Regions from separate parts of the Corynebacterium sp. LaCa_70 genome, predicted to be linked through region 3. Evidence: predicted binding sites of a transcription regulator. Region 3 holds the regulator's gene; each other region holds the start of a gene.
What was found. The regulator LexA, encoded in region 3, represses DNA repair genes until DNA is damaged. The targets are predictions, from matches to a motif close to CGAACANNTGTTCG.
Positions count from the first base shown of each region.

Region 1: the regulator LexA is predicted to act here: its motif matches at 2,291-2,304, upstream of ACP8MI_RS00550 (HNH endonuclease signature motif containing protein).
Region 2: the regulator LexA is predicted to act here: its motif matches at 2,136-2,149, upstream of ACP8MI_RS07365 (SAV_6107 family HEPN domain-containing protein).
Region 4: the regulator LexA is predicted to act here: its motif matches at 2,424-2,437, upstream of ACP8MI_RS08640 (error-prone DNA polymerase).

Region 1 is NZ_CP190914.1:118,743-123,937, reverse strand. It holds gene ACP8MI_RS00560 (anion permease) at 1-647, shown strand, start outside; gene ACP8MI_RS00555 (anaerobic C4-dicarboxylate transporter) at 665-1,972, opposite strand; gene ACP8MI_RS00550 (HNH endonuclease signature motif containing protein) at 2,550-4,154, shown strand; gene paaZ (phenylacetic acid degradation bifunctional protein PaaZ) at 4,179-5,195, opposite strand, start outside.
Region 2 is NZ_CP190914.1:1,619,920-1,625,114, forward strand. It holds gene mraZ (division/cell wall cluster transcriptional repressor MraZ) at 1-244, opposite strand, end outside; gene ACP8MI_RS07360 (DUF3040 domain-containing protein) at 858-1,316, opposite strand; gene ACP8MI_RS07365 (SAV_6107 family HEPN domain-containing protein) at 1,499-2,023, opposite strand; gene ACP8MI_RS07370 (GNAT family N-acetyltransferase) at 2,169-2,738, shown strand; gene ACP8MI_RS07375 (polyprenyl synthetase family protein) at 2,842-3,969, shown strand; gene ACP8MI_RS07380 (alpha-(1->6)-mannopyranosyltransferase A) at 3,969-5,195, shown strand, end outside.
Region 3 is NZ_CP190914.1:1,368,881-1,374,075, reverse strand. It holds gene ACP8MI_RS06255 (uracil-xanthine permease family protein) at 1-452, shown strand, start outside; gene ACP8MI_RS06250 (DeoR/GlpR family DNA-binding transcription regulator) at 526-1,305, opposite strand; gene lexA (transcriptional repressor LexA) at 1,398-2,105, opposite strand; gene ACP8MI_RS06240 (hypothetical protein) at 2,343-2,786, shown strand; gene nrdR (transcriptional regulator NrdR) at 2,933-3,388, shown strand; gene hrpA (ATP-dependent RNA helicase HrpA) at 3,433-5,195, opposite strand, start outside.
Region 4 is NZ_CP190914.1:1,901,292-1,906,486, reverse strand. It holds gene ACP8MI_RS08655 (methionine ABC transporter permease) at 1-108, opposite strand, end outside; gene ACP8MI_RS08650 (methionine ABC transporter ATP-binding protein) at 105-1,181, opposite strand; gene ACP8MI_RS08645 (MetQ/NlpA family ABC transporter substrate-binding protein) at 1,356-2,243, opposite strand; gene ACP8MI_RS08640 (error-prone DNA polymerase) at 2,471-5,195, shown strand, end outside.

The sequences.
Region 1 (5,195 bases), 1.2 Mb from region 3:
AGCTGCGCGATCTTGGACCAATGACCGCCACCGAGTGGATCATGCTGGCGACGTTCGTGCTGTTGCTGGGGCTGTGGATGTTTGGTTCACAATTGGGTGTTTCGGCGACTTCAGCGGCGTTTTTGGGTATCGCCATTTTGTTGGTGACGAAGGTGCTGACCTGGAAGACGATGGCTGCGAATAATGGCGCGTGGTCGACGCTGATTTTCTTTTCCGTGCTGGTGGGCATGGCTAGCCAGCTCAACGAGTTGGGCGTCGTCGACTGGATCGGGGAAGGTGTCGCTGGTGTGATCGGCGGAATGCACTGGATTGCGGCCTTCGTGGTGTTGGCGCTGGTGTATTTCTACGTGCATTATCTTTTTGCTTCGAATACCGCGCAGATCATCGCGTTGTATTCGGTGTTTTTGGGTGCGGCTGTTGCTGCGGGTGCGCCGCCGCTGTTTGCCGCGCTCATGTTGGGTTTTGCCAGCAACTTGATCGGTGCGTTGACGCACTATGCTTCCGGCCCGGCTGGTTTGATTTACGGTTCCGGCTTCGTGAAAACCGCGGAGTGGTTCCGCGTATCGTTTATCGCTTCGGTGATCAACATTGTCATCTTCGGCGTCGTCGGAACCGCCTGGCTCGCGTTGCTGGGCATGATGGGCTAGCAGCGGCCACCGAATAGCTAAATAATCACAGAACCGAAGAGGTAACCCAGCAGCACAGAGCTGGCAATGCTGACCACGCCGGGAATCAGGAATGGGTGGTTGAACACTGCTTTGCCGATGCGCGTGGTGCCGGTGTCGTCCATTTCGACGGCTGCCAGCAGCGTTGGGTACGTCGGCAAGATAAACAGTGCCGATACTGCGGGGAAGGCTGCGACGGCTGTGACCGGGTTGACGCCGAGTGCAAGGGCCGCTGGCATGAGTGCTTTGGTCGTCGCTGCCTGCGAGTACAGCAGTGCCGCACCGAAGAAGAGGACCACCGCGAGCAACCATGGCGAGGATTCCAGGACGCCGCCGGCGAGGTTTTGAATGTCGTCGAGGTAGTGGTTGATCAGTGTGGTTCCGAGCCAAGCAACACCCAACACGCACACGCAAGCGGACATGCCGGATTTGAACACTGGCGTATTGAGAACGTCACCGGCCGGGATTTTCGTGAGCATGACGATGATTGTCGCGGCCGTCAGCATCACAGTCATGATGGCTTCATTGCGCGGCAGAGTTGGCTCGGAGATGAGTCCAACCTGGTCGGAAGTGATGGTTGCCCAGGCCATGACGATAACGATGGCAGCGAGGAAGATCAGAACGGACGCTTTAGCACCGGAGCTAGGTTGGTAGTTTTTCGCGCCAAGTGGTTCTGCCACCAAGCCTTGCGCTTTACGTTCGAGGTAAACCGGGTCGTCGACAAGTTCTTTGCCAAATTTATTGGCAATCCAGGCAGCTGGGAAGATGGAAATGAAGGTAGCCGGGATGACGACCGCGAGCACCTGCAAGTAACCGACGCCCATCGGTTCCAGCAGGCCAGCCAGCAAAACGACGGCGGCGGAAATCGGGGATGCACAGATAGCCATTTGCGAAGCGACGACGGCCACCGACAGGGGGCGTGATGGGCGGACTTTGCCTTCTTTTGCGACTTCCACGATGACCGGAAGCGTCGAAAAGGCGGTGTGCCCAGTACCTGCGAGGACCGTCATCAGCCAGGTAACGACCGGCGCATAAAACGTAATACGCTTGGGGTGTTTGCGCAGGAAGCGTTCGGCGATATACACGAGGTAGTCCATGCCGCCAGCGCGTTGCATCGCTGCAATAGCGGCGATGACCGTCATAATGATGGCGATGACGTCGAAAGGAATATCTTCCCGGGTGACGGGAATTCCAGAAAGGCCCAGCAGAACGACGCCTAAACCACCGGCCATACCAATACCGATGGAACCGATTCGTGCGCCAAGGAAGATGGCGCCGAGCACGATAGCAATGTGAACGATAACCATGCCCATGCTCCCTTTCACTCATTTGTAGTTTATTTGTAGCTAAAGTGGCCCTTCCATTGTCTCGCACGCAGTTGCTTTCGTTTTCACAATTAGTGCATTTGTGGTGCGACCCATATGTGTTTTATCCCTCCCGCCGCTGGTTAGTTTTTTGACTAGGCGCTTATCGCCCGATGACCAGGCGGTTGCAGCTGATTGCAGGTGATAGTGCAGACGATTCGGCAGTGACACCCTGATTCCCCGACGAAAGGCCATGCGGAATCGGTTCGAACATATATAATTTTTCACAAGCTTCATCTTAACTGGAATACTCCCATAATGCGAACACCTCTTCCATACCTTTGGGCTTACTGTAGCGTAAGCCAATTCCCGCACCATACAGAACCAGGACACAAAATCCCATCATTATTACAAGTGGTTATATTGCACTTATATCCGACTGCTCTCGACGCCATGAGGTTCCATAACGCGCTGCCCCAAATTTTTAGGTCATTACATCATTCGAACATTGTTGCTTTTTGACACTTATCCATCTAGACTGAAATCATCTTAATTAGCAATAACGTTCGGGGAGGGCGTCATGACGCAGAACAACAACCACAGAAACCGTCACGGCGTCGAGCATTCTTCGGGCTCCCCGGAGGCATATTTCACCCACTGCAATCCACACAATAAAAATGCCATGGCAATGCTGGAACTGCGTCGTCACGCGTACTTTGCGTGGAAACGAATTACTGATCTCGCCAGTGATGATTTCGATCTCATGCTGCGCGATATCACTGCAACCAGTGGCATCAGCAATTACAAGGCCGGTGACATCGCCGCCGCGTTTTACCGCATGTCGGATCTTCCGAAGTTGCGCAAACTTGCAACCTCCATGTGGCAACTGGATATCGACCATTGGATTACCATTGACCGCGCACTGGACAAAGCAGGTGCCGTCAATGCCCACCTGTTTGCCGCCGTCGATGAGCTGCTCGTAGATCTTCTCACTCCAACGAAACCGAACCAGCAGATGGCGTCGAGAAGAACCATCAGAAACCGGATCACCCGCGAGATTGATGCCCTTGATTCTTCGGTGCGCAAAGATAAAAAGAAGGAATCGCCCAGGAAAACCTACGGTGTCAACGATATTCCCGATTTTGAGCGCAACGATACCGATACGCATGAAATTCGCTTCGATACCGACGCCGCCACCGCCGTGACCATTGATGCGCACATCCGCGAACATGCACAACAAACCGGCCTTTCGCTTCGCGACGCCACCATCGACCTACTTTTGGGAAATGCACAAACGTCCGTGACCCTGAATTGCTACCGTGCGAACGACGTCGACGACGCCCCGCTGTTCGTATCGAGGACTACGGGCGCTGGCGAACAAACACTGTTCGGTGCGGCCGCCGACGCCCTTGCCGGTGAGGCAGCCAAGCACCACGACATGGACGCCGTAGCCAACCACGAAGTCGCAGGCTATACCACCACACCAACCATGCGCGCCGCAGTCACCGGCCGCGATGGACACTGCCGCTACCCAGGTTGTGAAGAACCAGCGACCACCTGCCAAATGGACCACGTCATCGAATATGACAACGGCGGCGCAACCACCCCGGCAAACCTCATCGCACTGTGCCAGCACCACCACAACATCAAAACTGATCGCCGCGCCCGCCCCATTTTCGAACCAGCCAGCGGAACCACTGTGTGGTTATTCGCCGACGGCACCTGGCAATCCACCGAAGCAGAAGGCCCACTGGCCAAACCGAACCGGCGCTGGGTACAAACTGTGGCACAGAAAATGGCGTGCTACCGCAATGCCCAGCGCGAAGAAGCGCAGAAGATGCAGCGTTTGACCGCAGAGAGCAACCAAGCATCTACGCCGGGGATGCCAACACCGTCGGAGACACCAAGTACATCGCGAACTATGTCGGAAGGCCAACAGCTCTGGTATAGCGATGTCTTAAAGCTGCAGAGCATGCTGAATCACGATAGTTTCCGCGTGATCAAGATTGCCGCCTGCCGGAAATACATCGACAGAATCCAAGAAGCAATTACTGCAATTCGGCACCTCGAACCAGTAGTTACCGGGGAGCGCGCGGACCGGAGCTCAGCCGCTAACCACACGGTTGAAGGCGACCCCTGGGTGGCGGCTGCCCAGCAAAAGTCTTATGCCGAGCCGCCGTTTTAAATAACCAGGCGCAAAATCACGGAACTAGTCGGACCAATTCACAAAAGTAGTGTGTTCCTTTTCCACACCAGTAAGCACATCATAGGAAGCACACAACTCACCATCCTGGTTCAACAACTGCGCATCCCAATAAACATCGCCATAAATTTCGGTCTCACGGGGCTTAATCTGTTTACAAGTCAGCACCACCTGGATGGAATCACCAGCAGGAACCGGGGTCAAAAACTTCAGGTTTTCCAAGCCAATATTAGCCAGCACCGGGCCCGGCGCGGGTTCCACGAACAATCCAGCTGCCCAAGAAACCAGCAAGTAGCCATGCGCTACTTGGCTCGGGAAAAACGGGTTCGCTGCAGCCGCTTTCGCATCCGTGTGAGCATAGAACTGATCACCAGTAGAATCTGCAAACGCGATAATGTCTTCCAACCGCACCTCACGGAAATCGGAAACAAACTGGTCACCAATTTCTAACTCCGCAATCGATTTCCGGAATGGATGCACCCCGCGGCCGGACTCTACGTCTTCCCGTGACACACTGTTCACCTTCGCTCCCCGATGCCAAATCCCGGTAATGGCAGTCAGGTGATCAGGCGTTCCTTGGATCGCAACCCGCTGCATGTGGTGCTTGATGGAACGCACGCCACCTAATTCTTCGCCGCCGCCAGCACGACCGGGCCCTCCGTGAATCAAATTCGGCAGAGGAGAACCATGTCCAGTCGAGGTTTTCGCGTCGTCCCGGTCAAGGAAATGCAATCGACCATGGTGCGCCCCGATCCCACGAGCAAACTCAGCAGCAATTTCTGGGTCGTGAGTGACCACAGAGGCAACCAAAGATCCTCGACCAAGCGCAGCCAATTCAATCGCTTCCACGGTGTCCGAATATCCAACAATAGAAACCACGGGACCAAAAGCCTCAACTTCATGAACGGCCGGTGCATAAGCGTCATTGAAGGTGAGCACCGTAGGAGCAAAATATGCACCGTCTAATTCATCCGGTCCACCGCAGACCAACTGTCCACCGGCATCTACCAAGCGAGTCACTGC
Region 2 (5,195 bases), 250 kb from region 3:
CCGGACGTTGTTCATCCGCGCTTGCTGCCAAGTTACGAATGAACGCGCGTGCCTCCGGGTTGGTACGTGAGACCGTTGCCGCTTTGCGTGCGCGAGCAGCGAACTCTTCCCGGGGATAGACCGCCAAAGAGTGGTCCTGCCCCTTCGTTACCATAAGCCCACCGGCGAGTTCGTCTCGGAATTTCGCCGGTAGTGTCAGCCGCCCTTTGTCGTCGAGCTTGGGAGTGTATGTGCCGAGAAACATTCTCGGTAACCTCCTGTCACTCAACTCCTCCGGTACACGGGTTTTCTCTGACCGTCACTTCCTTGTTCGTGCATACAGATTCACGCGTCCATGTCTGACATATCTGCGCGTTTACAAGATTGGTCGTGTCGGCTAAGCCCACTGTACCCCACTTTGCCCCACAATCAACCCCAAACACGTCGGCAACACGCGCAACACCGCCAGTATGGGCCTATTCATGCAGGTAGCTGGCATTAAATTGGGTGGGGGAAAATTCCTCAGATGCGCTGTGGACCACCGCTAAAACACCACCATTGTTTCGGGGTTTAGGCAGCCGCAACGCGGAACACAACAAGCCTAAGGGATTTAACTCTGAGGGCTCTGCCAGGGGTTCTAGCTGCGGCTACGGCCTGAGTCACTGCTGCCCGGTCCAGCAACGCAGCCAGCAGACCAGCACCGTGGGGCGAAGTGGGAATGGTGGGGCAAAGTGGAGATTATGGGTGCAGCACCCACGTGGTGGGGCAAAGTGGGGGGCATGGCCGCAGCACATAGCGAAAACAGTTAGGCACGAGAAAACCCCACGATAACCGTGCAGATCACCATGGGGTTAAGCCCGCGTAACGCTAGAAAACGCTTAATTCTCGTCAAAGCGAGAGCGGAAGCGCTCCTCCATTTTGTCGCCCAAAGTGCGCTTACCATTAGCGGCGTTGTTATTGCGCACAGATTTAGCAGCCTTCGACTTCCCGCGCGAAGAGCCCGAGGAAGAATTCGACAGCGAAGCCGCGGAAAGCTGACTGTTGGAGTTCCCATTACCACGCAACATCCATACACCAGCACCGAACATCACCAAAAACCCGACGATGCTAATGGCGATATACCAAAGGCTAAACTGCGCGGCGGCGGCGCCACCGATGACAGCAACCAGACCGACTACTGCTAGCGCGACGCCACGGAGTGTGAGTCCCCCGCCCTCACCAAAACCAGTGAAGGGCGAATCATCTTCGGAAACTGAAGAGCCAAACTTGGGGTCCTCAGCAAGCAGCGACTCCTCAATCTCACGGAGTGCTTGCTGCTCTTGCTCAGACAGCGACACGGTGGTTCCTCCTGGTGGGGCAATAGGCATCCCATACGGCTTGCCGTCGGCGCGCATGGACACTTCTCACTAGCTTTTCTCTCTAGTTAACGCCCAGACTATCGCTATTGTTCCCGTAATTTCTACTTTTTTGCGAGACCTCATCACACCAGATCGCGCCGAGCATCACAGTTGGCGCCATATTAAGCCGCAGTACGTTCCACCAGCGTCTGCGCAGCAACCTCAACGAGAAATTCATCCACTAATTTCAATAATGACATCACCTGCAGCTCCGAGATTTCTGCGCCCAGGCCAAGCCCAATATCCCGGCACACCCTGGAATACGGCTGAAACCGGTGGACCCACTGCTTCCCTGCGGCATCAACCAGCGCTAGCTGCTCCCATGCGCTTGTCGGCTTCCGACGGCGTTTCCCCACCGGAGAAACTGCAACCCGCGCACCAGCCAAACGGAGGCCAGCCCAGTAAGCGAATTCCAGTGCCTGGCTAGCATCACCATCGCGGAGGTAGGCACGCGCCTTACCCATCAGCATTTCCGCGCTTGCTACCAGCTTGCGGTGCCGGGTTAGCGCTGCAGAGTCCACTCGAGCACTGCCTGCCCCAGCACGAGAAATAGTGGCTCCAGAACGGCGCGTACGTGGCTGCATTCCACCCCGGCGCAAGCTGGCAGTGTGGTTAAATTTAGTGGTTGCAGAAATAACTTGTGGCATAGTGTTCAACCTCGCTCTATATTTCGCTGCTACGTCGTTGCTATATCGTGTCGCTGCTACATCGTGTGAAATTGAGACTATGCCCGGCCGCTCACACCCACCCTGCCGGATACGCAAATCTGTTCGAAAGAATATCGCCAACCCCATGAAGATCGAATACCGCCGCCTATCGCCACAGGAATTTTCCCTGCTAGCACCCGAATTAGTCAGCATTTACCTTGCCGCAATGGAGTATTCGCCACACGTCGCAAGCAACCGGATTAAAGCCTGGCGGCGTGACATCTTCCACCCCGGGTTTAGCGCCATCATTGCGGTCGTTGGCGACACGATCATTGGGGTGGCCTACGGCTTTTTGGGCTACCGCGGTTACTGGTGGGACAACCATCTGCGCACGTTTTTAGAACAGGCTGGAACCACCAACAAATACCGCCCGCAACTCAGCAGTTACGCCGAGCTCGCCGAATTGCACGTACTGCCACAAATGCAAGGCCATGGCGTCGGCAAGCGCCTTTTAAGTCGACTGGCCTGGAATATGCCAGCCGATTACCTTTTGCTTTCCACACCAGAAGTCGCAGACGAATCCAACCGGGCATTTGGCTTATACCGCTCACTCGGCTTTCGTGACATCGTCCGCCACGTGCACTATCCAGGTGATCCCCGCGCCTACGCGATCTTATCTGCCCCACTCCCCTTAGCCGATACGTCCAACCAGTAGGCTCACAGGTACTGAAAGCATTGAAAACCAGCCAAGCTCAGCCAAGTCAAACCAGATAACGACGCTGACGCCCTGGCACCGACCACCCCGCAAGGATTTTTCCGTGGCATTCGAATTGCGTGATCAGAACGAGCCATTCTTAGCACTCGAGCAACTTCCCGACGCCGCGCACGGCGCACTCGAAGACTTTTTTGCTTCGCGACGCCGCGAGCTCAGCCACATCGGGGCACCGGTAACACAGGCGATCGACTATCTAGAACGCTTCGTGCTGGACGGCGGAAAACGCATCCGCCCGCTGTATCTCTGGGCGGGTTTCTGCGGCGCCCAGGCGACAGGATTAACCGCAAGCTCCGGCGCAGGCGAAGACCACGATGCTGTGATCCGCGCCGCGGCTTCCCTCGAACTCATCCAGGCCTGTGCGCTTATCCACGACGATATTCTCGATGCCTCCGAAACCCGGCGCGGTAAACCAGCTGTGCACCGGCAGGTCGCTGATGAACACGACGCACAAGGCTTGCTCGGTGACGCCGGACATTTTGGTACCTCAGTGGCGATTTTGCTGGGAGATATGGCACTAGCCTGGGCCGATGACATGTTCCGCGAATCCGGAATCTCCCCACAGGCACTGCTTCGCGCGCAGCAACCTTGGCATCATATGCGGCAAGAAGTCATTGGGGGCCAAATGCTTGATATTTCCATCGAAGCTCATGCCGACGAATCCCGCACGCTGGCCGCCAATGTTAATCGCTTCAAAACCGCCGCGTACACGATTGAACGCCCCTTGCACTTGGGCGCGGCAATCGGCGGCGGGTCCGAGGAACTCATCACTGCTTTCCGCGGCTATGGCCGGGATATTGGGATTGCTTTCCAGCTTCGCGACGACCTCCTGGGCGTATTCGGGGACCCCGAGGTGACCGGCAAACCTGCTGGGGATGATTTACGCGAAGGCAAGCGAACAGAACTGATCGCACTGACGTTGTCGCGGGCCGACGAACGTGACCCACACGCCGCAGCTGATCTCCGACGCCTGTTGGGCACCACGTCCGATCCGGCAGACATCAACCGTATGCGGGAAATCATCACTACTTCGGGTGCCGTCGATGAAATCGAGCGCGACATTGACCAGCTGCGTGAATCCGGTTTGGCGCAGCTGCGCGCGGTCAGCCTGCGCGACGACGTGCGCGCCAATTTGGAATCACTCGCGATCAAAGCCACGAGGCGTCACAGCTGATGACTGTTCGACTACCCATTCCGCGCCCACTGTGGCTCGGGCTAGCAGCGACCGTATTGCTCACGGCCTCATCATTTGGTGCGGGAGCCGTGCGCAACCGGGGCGGTATCCTCCACGAACTCGGATGGAGCTTTCTTACCTTCGGCCACGCGCGTGGGCTCGCCAGCGTGGTCTACTGGATAGCACTCTTCTTACTGGTTTTCGCGTGGGCATTGCTCGGACGCCACATCGTCGGCAAGCCGTCGTGCGGTGAGCAGCGCACCGAGGCGACACAGCCGGCTACCGCCTCCGTCGGCAAGCATATTGCGGTGTGGGTGGCCCCACTGTTATTAGCAGGTCCCTTGGCCTCCCGCGATGTCTATTCGTATCTGATGCAAGGCGCGATGCTGCGCGACGGCTTCGACCCCTACAACGACGGTGCAGCGGTTAATCCAGGACCATATTTGTTGGAAGTCTCCCACGATTGGCGCAACACCACCACCCCGTATGGGCCGCTACATTTGTGGACCGGTGAGATAATCACCAGCATCGTCGGCGACAACGTCACAGCCGGAATTATAGTTTATAAATTGCTCTCTATCCTGGGCTTTGCCGGAATTGTCTACGCCGTGCCCAGGATCGCCCGCCATGTGGGTGGCAATGCAGAACTCGCATTATGGATGGCTGCGGCAAACCCTGTGATGATCCTGCACCTGATCGGTGGCATGCACAACGAATCCGTGATGGTCGGACTGGCCTCCCTAGGGCTATTGCTGGCGCTGCGGAAAAAATTCCTGCTCGGCATCGCACTGATCGCGGTTGCGGTCTCACTCAAGGCTACCGCGGGCATCGTCCTACCATTCGTGGTGTGGATGATGGTGCGCCACTACACCGCGCTAGACGACCCACTGTGGCGGCGGCTACTCAGCCTACTGGTCACCGGCGTGGTTGCCGTGGCTGAAACCGTTCTCGTGATCGCGGCCGTGACCGTTGCTTCTGGGTCATCGTGGGGTTGGCTGACTGAAATCACCGGAAACTCCAAGGTAGTTAACCCACTGGCCCTGCCGACCCTGGTGACCGACGTGCTCGTCGGCGGGGTGCTCGGCCTAGCCGAAATCGAGCTCACGTACAACCAGGTGCTCACGTTAACGCGCACAGTCGGCTCGCTGCTGATGCTTGCTGGGCTCGTCATCGCCTGGCTGGTATTTCGGAAAACCCAGCGCGCAGCCGTCCAAGGCATCGTCGCC
Region 3 (5,195 bases):
CGACCACGTTGGCCGGTGGAGCTGGTGGCTCTGGTACCACGACGTATGCCGAAAATATTGGTGTTATGGCCGCCACTAAGGTATATTCCACCGCCGCGTATTGGGTTGCTGCAATCGCTGCGGTGGCGTTGGCATTCATTCCGAAGTTTGGTGCGTTGATTTTCAGTATTCCGGTCGGTGTTTTGGGCGGTGCAACATTGTTGCTTTATGGCTTGATCGGCATGTTGGGTGTGCGAATTTGGATGGATAATAAGGTTAATTTCAATAACCCTGTGAACCTGACGGCTGCTGCGATCGCGTTAGTAGCAGGTATCGGGAACCTCACCCTTCCGATTGGTCCAGTGGAGCTCGAAGGCATTGCTTGGGGTTCTGTGGGCATTATGGTGTTCTACCCAATTATGCGGTGGCTCTACGAGCGTGTTGGCGAAGGCCAAGGAACCCAGCACACGTAGCAGTAAGACGCAGAATCCACGCGCAGTAGTCGCGAATTTTCTGCAACGGCTAAACCGCTGGGTAAAACAATAGTTAGCGCTCTACGACGACTACTTCTACGCCGTGTTGTCGTACTGCGGTGACAAGTGAATCTGGTGCGGCAGAATCGGTGATTAAGACGTCGATATCTCGGATGGTGCCGAAGCTGACGAGGTAATCGCGCCCGAGTTTGCTGGAGTCGCACAGCACCACCACTTTATGAGCATTCGTCATGAATGCGGTTTTAATTGCGGCTTCTTGTGTATCTGCAGTCGATAACCCGTGTTCGACGGTAAGCGCGTCGGTGCCGATGAACGCTACATCGGCGCGTTTGAGCGCCAAGGAGCGTAGTGCTGTTGGACCGACGATCGATTGGGTCATGCTCCGGACCGTTCCGCCGAGCAAGTGCATGTTGTCTAAGCCGTAAGCAGCAAGGTTCAATGCGCCAGGCAGACTATTGATCACAATCTCTAGATTGGCTGCGCGCTCGGTTTGACCAAGAAAATCTGCTAAAGAATTATTTGTGGTGCCAGCGCCAATGAATACAGTGCCTTGCGTGGGCACAAATTGGAGTGCGGCGGTTGCGATGGCAAGTTTGGCCTCTGCGGCCGATCGGTTGCGGTCCGCCAGAGGAACTTCGGAGGTCTGGTAGTTATGCGCGGCACGTGCTCCGCCGCGGACCCGGTGCACAGCGCCGATTTCGTCTAGTGCCGCAAGATCTCTACGTATGGTTTCGGAGGTCACGGAGAACCGTTCGGCTAGTTCTCCGACCTTAACCCACCCGTCTACCGCGGCGAGCGAGGCGATATGGCGGCGCCGTTCTTCGGCGTACATTCTGCGTGCAGGGTCCTTTCTGCCGGTTGGGGTAACGTGAAGAGCGGATTAAATGCGCAGCTGCTGGAGCCGTTAGCGCCAGTTAAAGCTAGTTAAAGCTTACGCATAACGGAGACAACTTTGCCCATAATCTCGGCTTCATCGCCTGGAATCGGACTAAAAGCGTCATTGTGCGGCAGCAACCAGACGCCTGATGAATCCCGGTGAAATTCTTTTACTGTGGCTTCTTCGCCATCGAGTAAAGCGGCGACGAATTCCCCGACTTCAGCGACCTTTTGCGAACGCACCACGACCCAGTCGCCATCTAAAATGCCGGCATCTTTCATGGATTCCCCAACGACCCGCAGCATGAATAGATCACCGCCGCCAACAATCTCTTCTGGCATTGGGTAATAAGAATCGATGTTTTCTTCTGCGGTAATAGGTGTACCAGCAGCGATTCGGCCCAATGCCGGGACATAACAATAACCTGAGGCGTCGGTTGGTGCCTCTGGGTTTTCGGAAGTTTTGTTGGTGCTAGGGCGCTTGCCTGGCTTTTTGGTTTCGGGCATGTTGCGCACGATCATCGCACGTGGCTTATTGGGGTCGCGTTGGAGGAAGCCTTTTTCTTCCAGCTGTTTTAATTGGTACGCCACCGATGAGGTGGATTGCAGCCCCGCGGTATCTCCGATTTCGCGAATGCTTGGTGGATATCCGCGTAGCATCACCGCGTCGCGGATGACTTCCAGAATTCGCCGCTGCCGGTGGGAAAGTTGTTCAAAGGTGGGCTTCGGTGCTGAGGACGTGCGTGGACGCGGCATACATAGCTCCTAAGTCGAGTTGTTAGCAATTTTGTGACACATGATCACACTATGGTGCAATTCACATGCTTGGTACCGAACATACGTGAGAAATTACCTCTGCGTGGTAATGACGAGTGTAATGCAAGGATTAATCGAACACAATTACTAGTACTGCTCGTGGGTGTGACAGTCACCGCTTAGAGTGCTTTCAGATCGAGTACATAACTCATTCTGAAAGGAGCGTGAGCTTTAGTCATGCTGCACATTCACCAGCACCATCAACATCGCCATTGCCAACGCCAACCGCTGCGCCAGTCTCAGTATGGTGGTGACTGCCTGCAGAGCCAGCACAGCCTGTCGCGCTATCAACGCGTACGACCAGCGCAGGCCTCCAGCGGATCTGCGGGTATCACCACTCCGGCGGCTGCAGAGTGGGAGCCACAACCAGTCCGGGCGGGCACTGCGCAGGAAGTAATTTATGCTCTCCAACCATTGTCCTGCATCGCTGATTATGCGGACGATGGACAACGGAACTCTGCCACCGTAAACAGTGTGGACAACGATGAATTACCTATAGATGGTGCAGGGGCAGTGTCCCGTACGCCAACGTCCCATACGTCTGCAATTATTGTCTCGTACCTATTAGGTGCGATACTAGGGGTACTGATGGCCGGCGGCGTTCTGCTCGGGGCGAGCTAGCGCTGTCGGCGGGGGATGCGGTGGCGATCATGAGAGCACCCCCTTGCATCGCACTCTTCGCGTTATGATGCCAGAAATTTTACCGAGCATAATCTTTTCTACCGACTACATGCTGTTATATGCAGTGAAGGAGCATTGACGAGGCCGTGTACTGTCCATTCTGTCACCACGAACAGTCCAGAGTCGTCGATTCCCGTTTAGTTGATGGCGGTGTAGCCATTCGGCGTCGCAGAGAATGCACGCAGTGCCAGGGACGGTTTACTACTGTGGAAAAATCTGTGTTGTTGGTGGTCAAGCGCAACGGTCTGACAGAGCCGTTTTCTCGCGACAAGCTGATCCGCGGTGTGCACCGGGCATGCCAGGGCCGTCCGGTAACTGAGGACTCACTGAAGCGATTGGCGCAGCAAGTCGAAGAGACTGTGCGTGGGCACGGGAGCTCCCAGGTTGATGCCAACGCGATTGGCTTAGCCATCCTTGAGCCGCTGCGAGAACTCGATGAGGTTGCCTATTTGCGTTTCGCCTCGGTGTATAAGTCCTTCGACAGTGCACAAGATTTTGAGTCTGAAATCCGGCTGATGCGCCGCCGTGAGCGCGAAGACTAACTGGTGCGTAAGCCCAATCACGTAACCCCAATGATGTAAGCCAGTTAGGAATTTTTCCCCAGGCTGTCCACTGCCTTACGAATCCGACGGGCAGAGACGGGATGTGCCGTGCCCAATCGCTGGGCAAACAAGCTTACTCGTAGCTCTTCAATCATCCAGCGAACTTTTGTCACCTCGGGAGACTTTTCCGCTCCTGCAGGCAGGCGCCGGAGACGATTACGGACATATGCCAGACAATCGTCAATGACGTCTTGCCGTTCACCGTCTTTGTCTGGGTTAGTGGCCATATCGTCTAATCGGATCTCCATAGCTTGCAGATATCGCGGTAGATGGCGCAACTGTGAGATCCCGTGGATACTGATTGCACTTTTCGGCAATAAGAATTCCAACTGGCCGCGCATATCATCAATGGCGGGACCTTCCCAGTTTTCCAACTCGTCGGCAAGCTTGGAATAGCGCACCAAACCCGGAGCCAACGTGACCACTGCTTGCCGCACCTCGCGCGGTAGCTGCTGACCGATGGTGCTTTTCAGCTTCTCGAATTCAGCTGGGCTGCGCACCGGACCACCGTGTGCCACCAGCAAGTCTCGTAACGCAGCAATGCGTGCATCAGAGACCAAACCATCGGCACCACCATGAGGATAATGATCCACGGCCACGCGTTGCTGCAGGGGTAAACCATTGACCATTTTTTGAGTATTCACAGTTAAATTACGCAGCAATAGCGTCAACGTGGCGGTCATCATTGCTGAATCTGCTGCAGCACGCGTGGGGTAGTACTGCACAGACAATCCGCGCTCGCTCATTGTCAAGGCAGGATATGCTGTGACAGTGTGCTGATCAACCTCGTGTTCAATCGTTTCGGGGATTGTCCCCAGGTTTTCTGCCGTCCAGGAAGCTACGTAGGTGCGCGCCGATTGCTGTTGTGGTCTCGCGTGTGATTCGTTTGGAGAGCGCTTGTGCGTATCCCGGACCTTATTTTCGACTTTCTTGGTGATAGAAGCACTAATTTTGCCCGCCTGGCGCTTCTGCAAGGCGCGGAGATCTTTATCATCATCGATGATATTTCCACGCTTATCGATGGCCGCAAATGTCATCTTCAGGTGCGACGGCAGTTTTTCCCACGAAAAATCGGTGGCGTTAATTCCGCGTGCACCTAATTTTTGGAAGGCCCCAGCTACCTGCTGCAACAGATCAGATTCGTAGGGCAACAAGTGCTCCATGGCCCGGGCAGCAAAATCAGGTGCGGGCACCAGGCTGCGGCGCAGTGCTTTGGGTAAGCCACGAATTAACTCGGTAACCAATTCCTCGCGCAGACCAGGAACTAGCCATGCGAATGGTTCTGGATCAATGCTGGCCAACATCGGTACTGGAATGTTGACCGTGACGCCGTCGCGGCGGTGTCCAGGCTCGAACATATAATCCAGCTCCAAGTCCAGGCCGGCATGACGCCAGTGATCCGGAAAATCCTGTTCTGTGACAGATTCAGCCCCGTCAGTGAGCAGATCAGCCGGGTCAAAATCTAATAGATCTGGTTGTGTGCGGCGGGCTTTTTTCCACCAACCATCGAAGGCTTTCGAGTGGGTAACAGAATCAGGCAACCGTTGATCATAAAATTCGAACAGTGTGTCTTCATCCGCGATGATGCCGCGCCGACGAGCCTTTTCTTCGTATTCACCCGCTGCAGACAATTTTTCTAGATTGTCGTGGAAAAATTTGTGGGACGTTTTCCATTCCCCGGCAATCAATGCGTGCTGGATAAACATGATGCGCGCAGCTTCCGGGTCCACGCGGTGATATGAGATGG
Region 4 (5,195 bases), 530 kb from region 3:
GACGCCTCCGACGACCATGGCGAATGCCACCATGACCAAGGTATCGATGATGGCGTCGGAAAACATGGGGCCCAGGCGGTCCCAGTTGGTATCAGCTGCGGAAATCATCGCTTAATCTCCTCAATGTGGGTGCGCTGGGATAGTGTGCGGTAAAACTCGTCGATGGCGGAATCCTCGCCATTGAGACGCACGGTCATTTTGCCGAAGGATTGCTGCTGCAGGGTGGTCACGCCACCGTGCACGATGTTGATGGAACCACCGGAAGAGCGCAGTGTGGCAGCGGCTTCGAAGAACCCGGAGTTTTCGGTCAGCTCGATGGTAAACAGCCGCCCCTCGTGGGCCAGCAGGTCATCGGCTTCGATGGCATCGGGTTCATTGCGCAGGGCAGTGGCGACGAAGCGCTTGGCGACGTCGGTTTTCGGTGCCGAAAACACGTCGTAGATCTCGCCATATTCCACGATGGAGCCGTTTTCCATCACCGCGACTTTGTCGGCGATCGAGCGTACAACTTCCATTTCGTGGGTGATCACGACGATGGTGATGCCAAATTCCTGGTTGACTTTTCGCAGCACATCCAGGATTTCTTGCGTGGTCTCTGGGTCGAGTGCGGAGGTGGCTTCGTCGGCAAGCAACAGCGACGGGTTGGTCGCCAATGCACGGGCGATGCCGACGCGCTGCTTCTGGCCACCGGAAAGCTGCTCGGGGTAGGAGTTGCCGCGCTCGCCCAGGCCGACGAATTCGAGGAGTTCGTTGACGCGCTTGGTGCGCTCGGCTTTTGGCACCCCGGCCAGTTTCAGCGGGAATTCGATATTTGCCGCTGCGGTGCGGGAATTAAACAGGTTGAACTGTTGGAAGATCATCCCGATATTGCGACGCAGCCCGCGCATTTTTGCTTCGGACATGCCGACGATCTCTGTGCCGTCGAGTTTCAGCGAACCCGAGGTTGGGTTATCCAGACCGTTAATCAGGCGTACCAGGGTGGATTTGCCCGCGCCGGAATAACCGATGATGCCGATGACCTCGCCTGATTCGACGGTCAGGGTGACATCGTCGACGGCGGTGACCTGTGCGGCGCCTTTCTTTTTGGCGTCGAAGACCTTGTTGACGTTGGTGAATTCGATGCGGGTGCCGCGGCGTTCGCCACTTCCGCTAGCTGGGCTTGTACCCGAGTGTGTTACCACGAAAAACCATCATTTCTTCTTAGACGGAAAACGCTTAGTCGCAGCTATGTTAGCCGGGACTAAGCGTGTGTCGTTACTAGCCTGCTCGGAAAGTCCGGAGGAATACCGGAAGCGTTCCGAATGAGCTGTGCTGCAGTAGCGCCAGCAGCGACAGTAGCGCCAGCAGCTCCAGGGCTAGCCTTGCAGTTCTGCTTCCAGATCGTCGAGGATCTTCTGCAGTTCTTCACGCGGGCGCTGGACCTGCACTGTGGTTCCGCCGGATTCTTCGAATACCGCCTTGGCAACGCGCTCGTCGTGCCACAGCTCGGCCAGCTCGTTCAAGACTTCGTCGTCGACGGCGTCGGCACGAACAACCCACAGGTTGATGTATGGCTCGGCGCTTTCTGCGTTCGGATCGTCGTCGAAGATAGCTTCTTCTGGGTCAATATTGGCCTGGTCCAGGAAGTTATTGTTGATCACAGCTGGCTGGCCCAGGCGGTACTGCCGCGCGGTTTCGGAAGCATCGACCGTGGTGACAGTGACCTTGGAGGCTTCTTTATCGATGTCAGCCACGCTTGGGGTGTACTTGACGTCGCCAACCAACTCCACCAACCCGGCCTCACGCAACAGCAACAGTGCGCGACCCTGGTTGACGGTGTCGTTCGGGATGACAACTTCTTCGCCCTCGATCTTGTCGACGTCGAGCTCGTCGGCACCTTCCCAGAACAGTCCCATCTTGTAGATTTCCGTGGATACCAGTGGTGCCAGGTCATCGCCGGAATCAACGTTGTACTGTGCCAAGAACATCAGGTGCTGGAATTTGTTGATGTCGTTTTCGCCCTGGCTCAGAGCAGGGTTGGGCTGGGAGTATTCCGCGAAGTTTTCAATCTCGATGTTGAAGCCATGTTCTTCAGCGACTTCTTCGAATACTGACCATGATTCCAGCGAAGCATCGGTGGTGCCGATGGTGATGGTGTCGTCTTTGGAATATGGGGTATAAGCGGCGTTGTCGCCGGAACAGGCAACCAGAGTGGCTGCAGTCAGTGCAGCAGTGCTACCGGCAATAATGCGGCGGATGTTCATAAGGGGTGTCCTTTCATGGGGTGTGCGTCGACGGGCTTGTGCATGGTGGGCCTCCAGCATGCGTCAGTGGGCCCGGTACGCATGTCGCGCAATGACGTGGAATCTAGCAGAGTCTGTACAGCTTTGTCTATATTTTCGTTCAACCATCGCCACGTCGGGCCGTATGAAAAATACTTTGTTCGAAAATATATACGCATGTGTGAGAGTTTCTGTGTAGGGTTACTCTCATGAATTTCAACGGTGGTGCGGGCCTGTCGTGGTCGCGTTTGGAGCGGATTTTATCTGGGCGCCCGGTGCCTCATCCGGTAGCGCTGCCACCAGGGGCTGATATTGCTGCGGCGACGGAGGAAAATACAGGGTATAAGCGTGCCGACGGTCCAGCCTTCGCAGAATTGGCTGCGGTGAGTTCATATAGCTTTTTGGCTGGGGCCTCGGACCCAGAAGCGCTGGTAGAACGCGCTTGTGAATTGGGTCTAACTGCGTTGGGGATCTGCGATCATGACGGTTTTTATGGATCCATTGTGTTCGCAGAAGCCGCAGCCAAAGCTGGCTTGCCGACGGTTTTTGGCGCCCGTTTGAGTCTGGATCATGGCAGTCTTACCGTCTTGGCGCGCACCCCGGAAGGCTACCGGTTGCTGTCCCGGGTGATGGCGGCGGCGCATATGGCGAGCACAGACCGCCGCCCGCGGTATCCAAGCTTGGAATCATTTGCGGAGCAATTAGCCGGGCAATGCTATATCCTCGTGGATTATTCCTGGCTTGATATGCTCGATACCTTGATCGAATCTTTTGGAATAGACAGCTTGGTTCTGCACTATGAATCTAACTTGTTGCCGGAAGATGCCGACCGCTTTGCGGCACTGGATGCAGCTGCCGCGCAACTAATGAGTCGGCACTCTGGTCTGCGCGCGATCATCAGCGCCAGCCCGCACGCTGCTACCCGTAGCCAGACCCGACTGGCCAGTGCGAAAGCCGCGTTGGCCCAGCGGGAATCGCTGGCAGCTGCCAGCTGGCATACCCACCCGATGGGCGCGCAGTGGCTGCGAGATGGTCGCAGCATGCTGCGGCTGGCCCCAGGGCGGGAAAAGCTCCTGGAAACTACCGTGAAGATTGCCGAAGAGTGCGCGTTTAGCTGGGATATCGTGGCACCGCGTCTGCCACATTTTGCAGTACCTGATGGCGAAACCGAGATGAGTTGGCTTCGGCAGCTGACCTATCGTCGGGCCCGAAAGCGTTATCAGGCCTACCCAGAACAGACTTATCGGCGGGCACGCACCCAGATTGAACATGAACTCGGGGTTATCGAGCAGCTGGGGTTTCCCGGCTATTTCTTGATCGTGATGGATATCGTCGATTTCTGTGCTCGGCAGAATATTTTGGCCCAGGGCCGGGGATCGGCAGCGAATTCTGTGGTGTGCTTCAGCCTGGGCATTACCAACGCGGAACCGATCAGTGCGCAGCTGTTATTTGAGCGGTTTTTATCGGCGGATCGTGATGGACCGCCGGATATTGATTTAGATATTGAATCCACTCGCAGGGAAGAAGTTATCCAATACGTGTATGCCACCTACGGGCGTGACCGTGCCGCGCAAGTGGCTAACGTGATTACCTACCGTCGGAAAGGTGCGGTACGCGATGCTGCCCGTGCCCTGGGCTTTCCGCAAGGTGCCGCGGATAGTTGGGCACAAGGAAAAACTGAACCACCAGATAATGTGCTGGCATTATCGGATCAATTCCTCGGCCAGCCGCGGCATTTGGGTATTCACTCCGGTGGCATGGTGTTGTGCGATCGTCCTGTGACGGATGTGGTGCCGACGCAATGGGCGGCGATGGAAGGCCGCAGTGTCGTGCAATGGGATAAAGACAGCTGCGCGGGTGCCGGGTTAGTGAAATTCGATCTACTGGGGCTGGGCATGTTGGAAGCACTGCACCACATGATTGACCTGGTGCAACAGCAACACGGATACACCGTGAACCTCTGGGAGATCGACCTGGCAGACTCCAACGTCTACGACATGCTCTGCAACGCCGATGCCGTCGGGGTATTCCAGGTGGAATCGCGCGCGCAGCTGAACACGCTGCCGCGGCTGAAGCCACGCTGCTTTTTTGACCTGGTAGTAGAAGTCGCGCTGATCCGCCCGGGCCCGATCCAGGGTGGTTCCGTGCACCCGTACCTGCGCCGACGGGACGGGCTAGAAGAGGTGACGTATGACCACCCGGTACTGGAGAAAGCACTGGCAAAAACTTTGGGCATCCCGTTGTTCCAGGAGCAGTTGATGCATATCGCGGTTGATGCCGCAGGTTTTACTGGTGCAGAAGCTGATGATCTGCGCCGGGCGATGGGCTCGAAGCGTTCGCCAGAACGGATGGCTGCGCTTCAGGAACGTTTCTTGCGCGGTTGTTGGGAAACCAATCAGATCGAGGCAGAAACCGCCTATAAGCTGTGGTCGAAGATCGTGGCTTTCGCCGCCTATGGGTTCCCAGAATCGCATTCGCAGTCTTTTGCCTCACTGGTGTTTTTCTCGGCATGGTTTAAGCGCTACTACCCGGCAGAATTTTGCGTCGGGCTGTTGCGGGCGCAACCGATGGGGTTTTATTCTCCACAGTCGCTGATCCAGGATGCCCGCCGCCACGGGGTGCAGATCCTGCCGGTCTCGGTGTTGGATTCGCAGGTAGAAGCCAGCGTGAGCGGTGGGGCCATCCGCTTGGGGCTGGGTTCTGTGAAAGGCTTGTCGACGTCTACAGCCGAGGCCATCGTTGCTGCACAACACGCGTTGAGCCGGGAGTCTTCGGTGGCGGATGTGGTACGCCGCACCGGGGCTTTAGTGCGGGAAGTCGAAGCGCTTGCACGCGCCGGGGCGCTGGAGGTGCTGGGGCTGGATCGCAGGCAAGCACAATGGGTCGCTGGTGTGGCAGCCACTGAGCAACCCGGCATGCTGCCGGGGCTTTCGT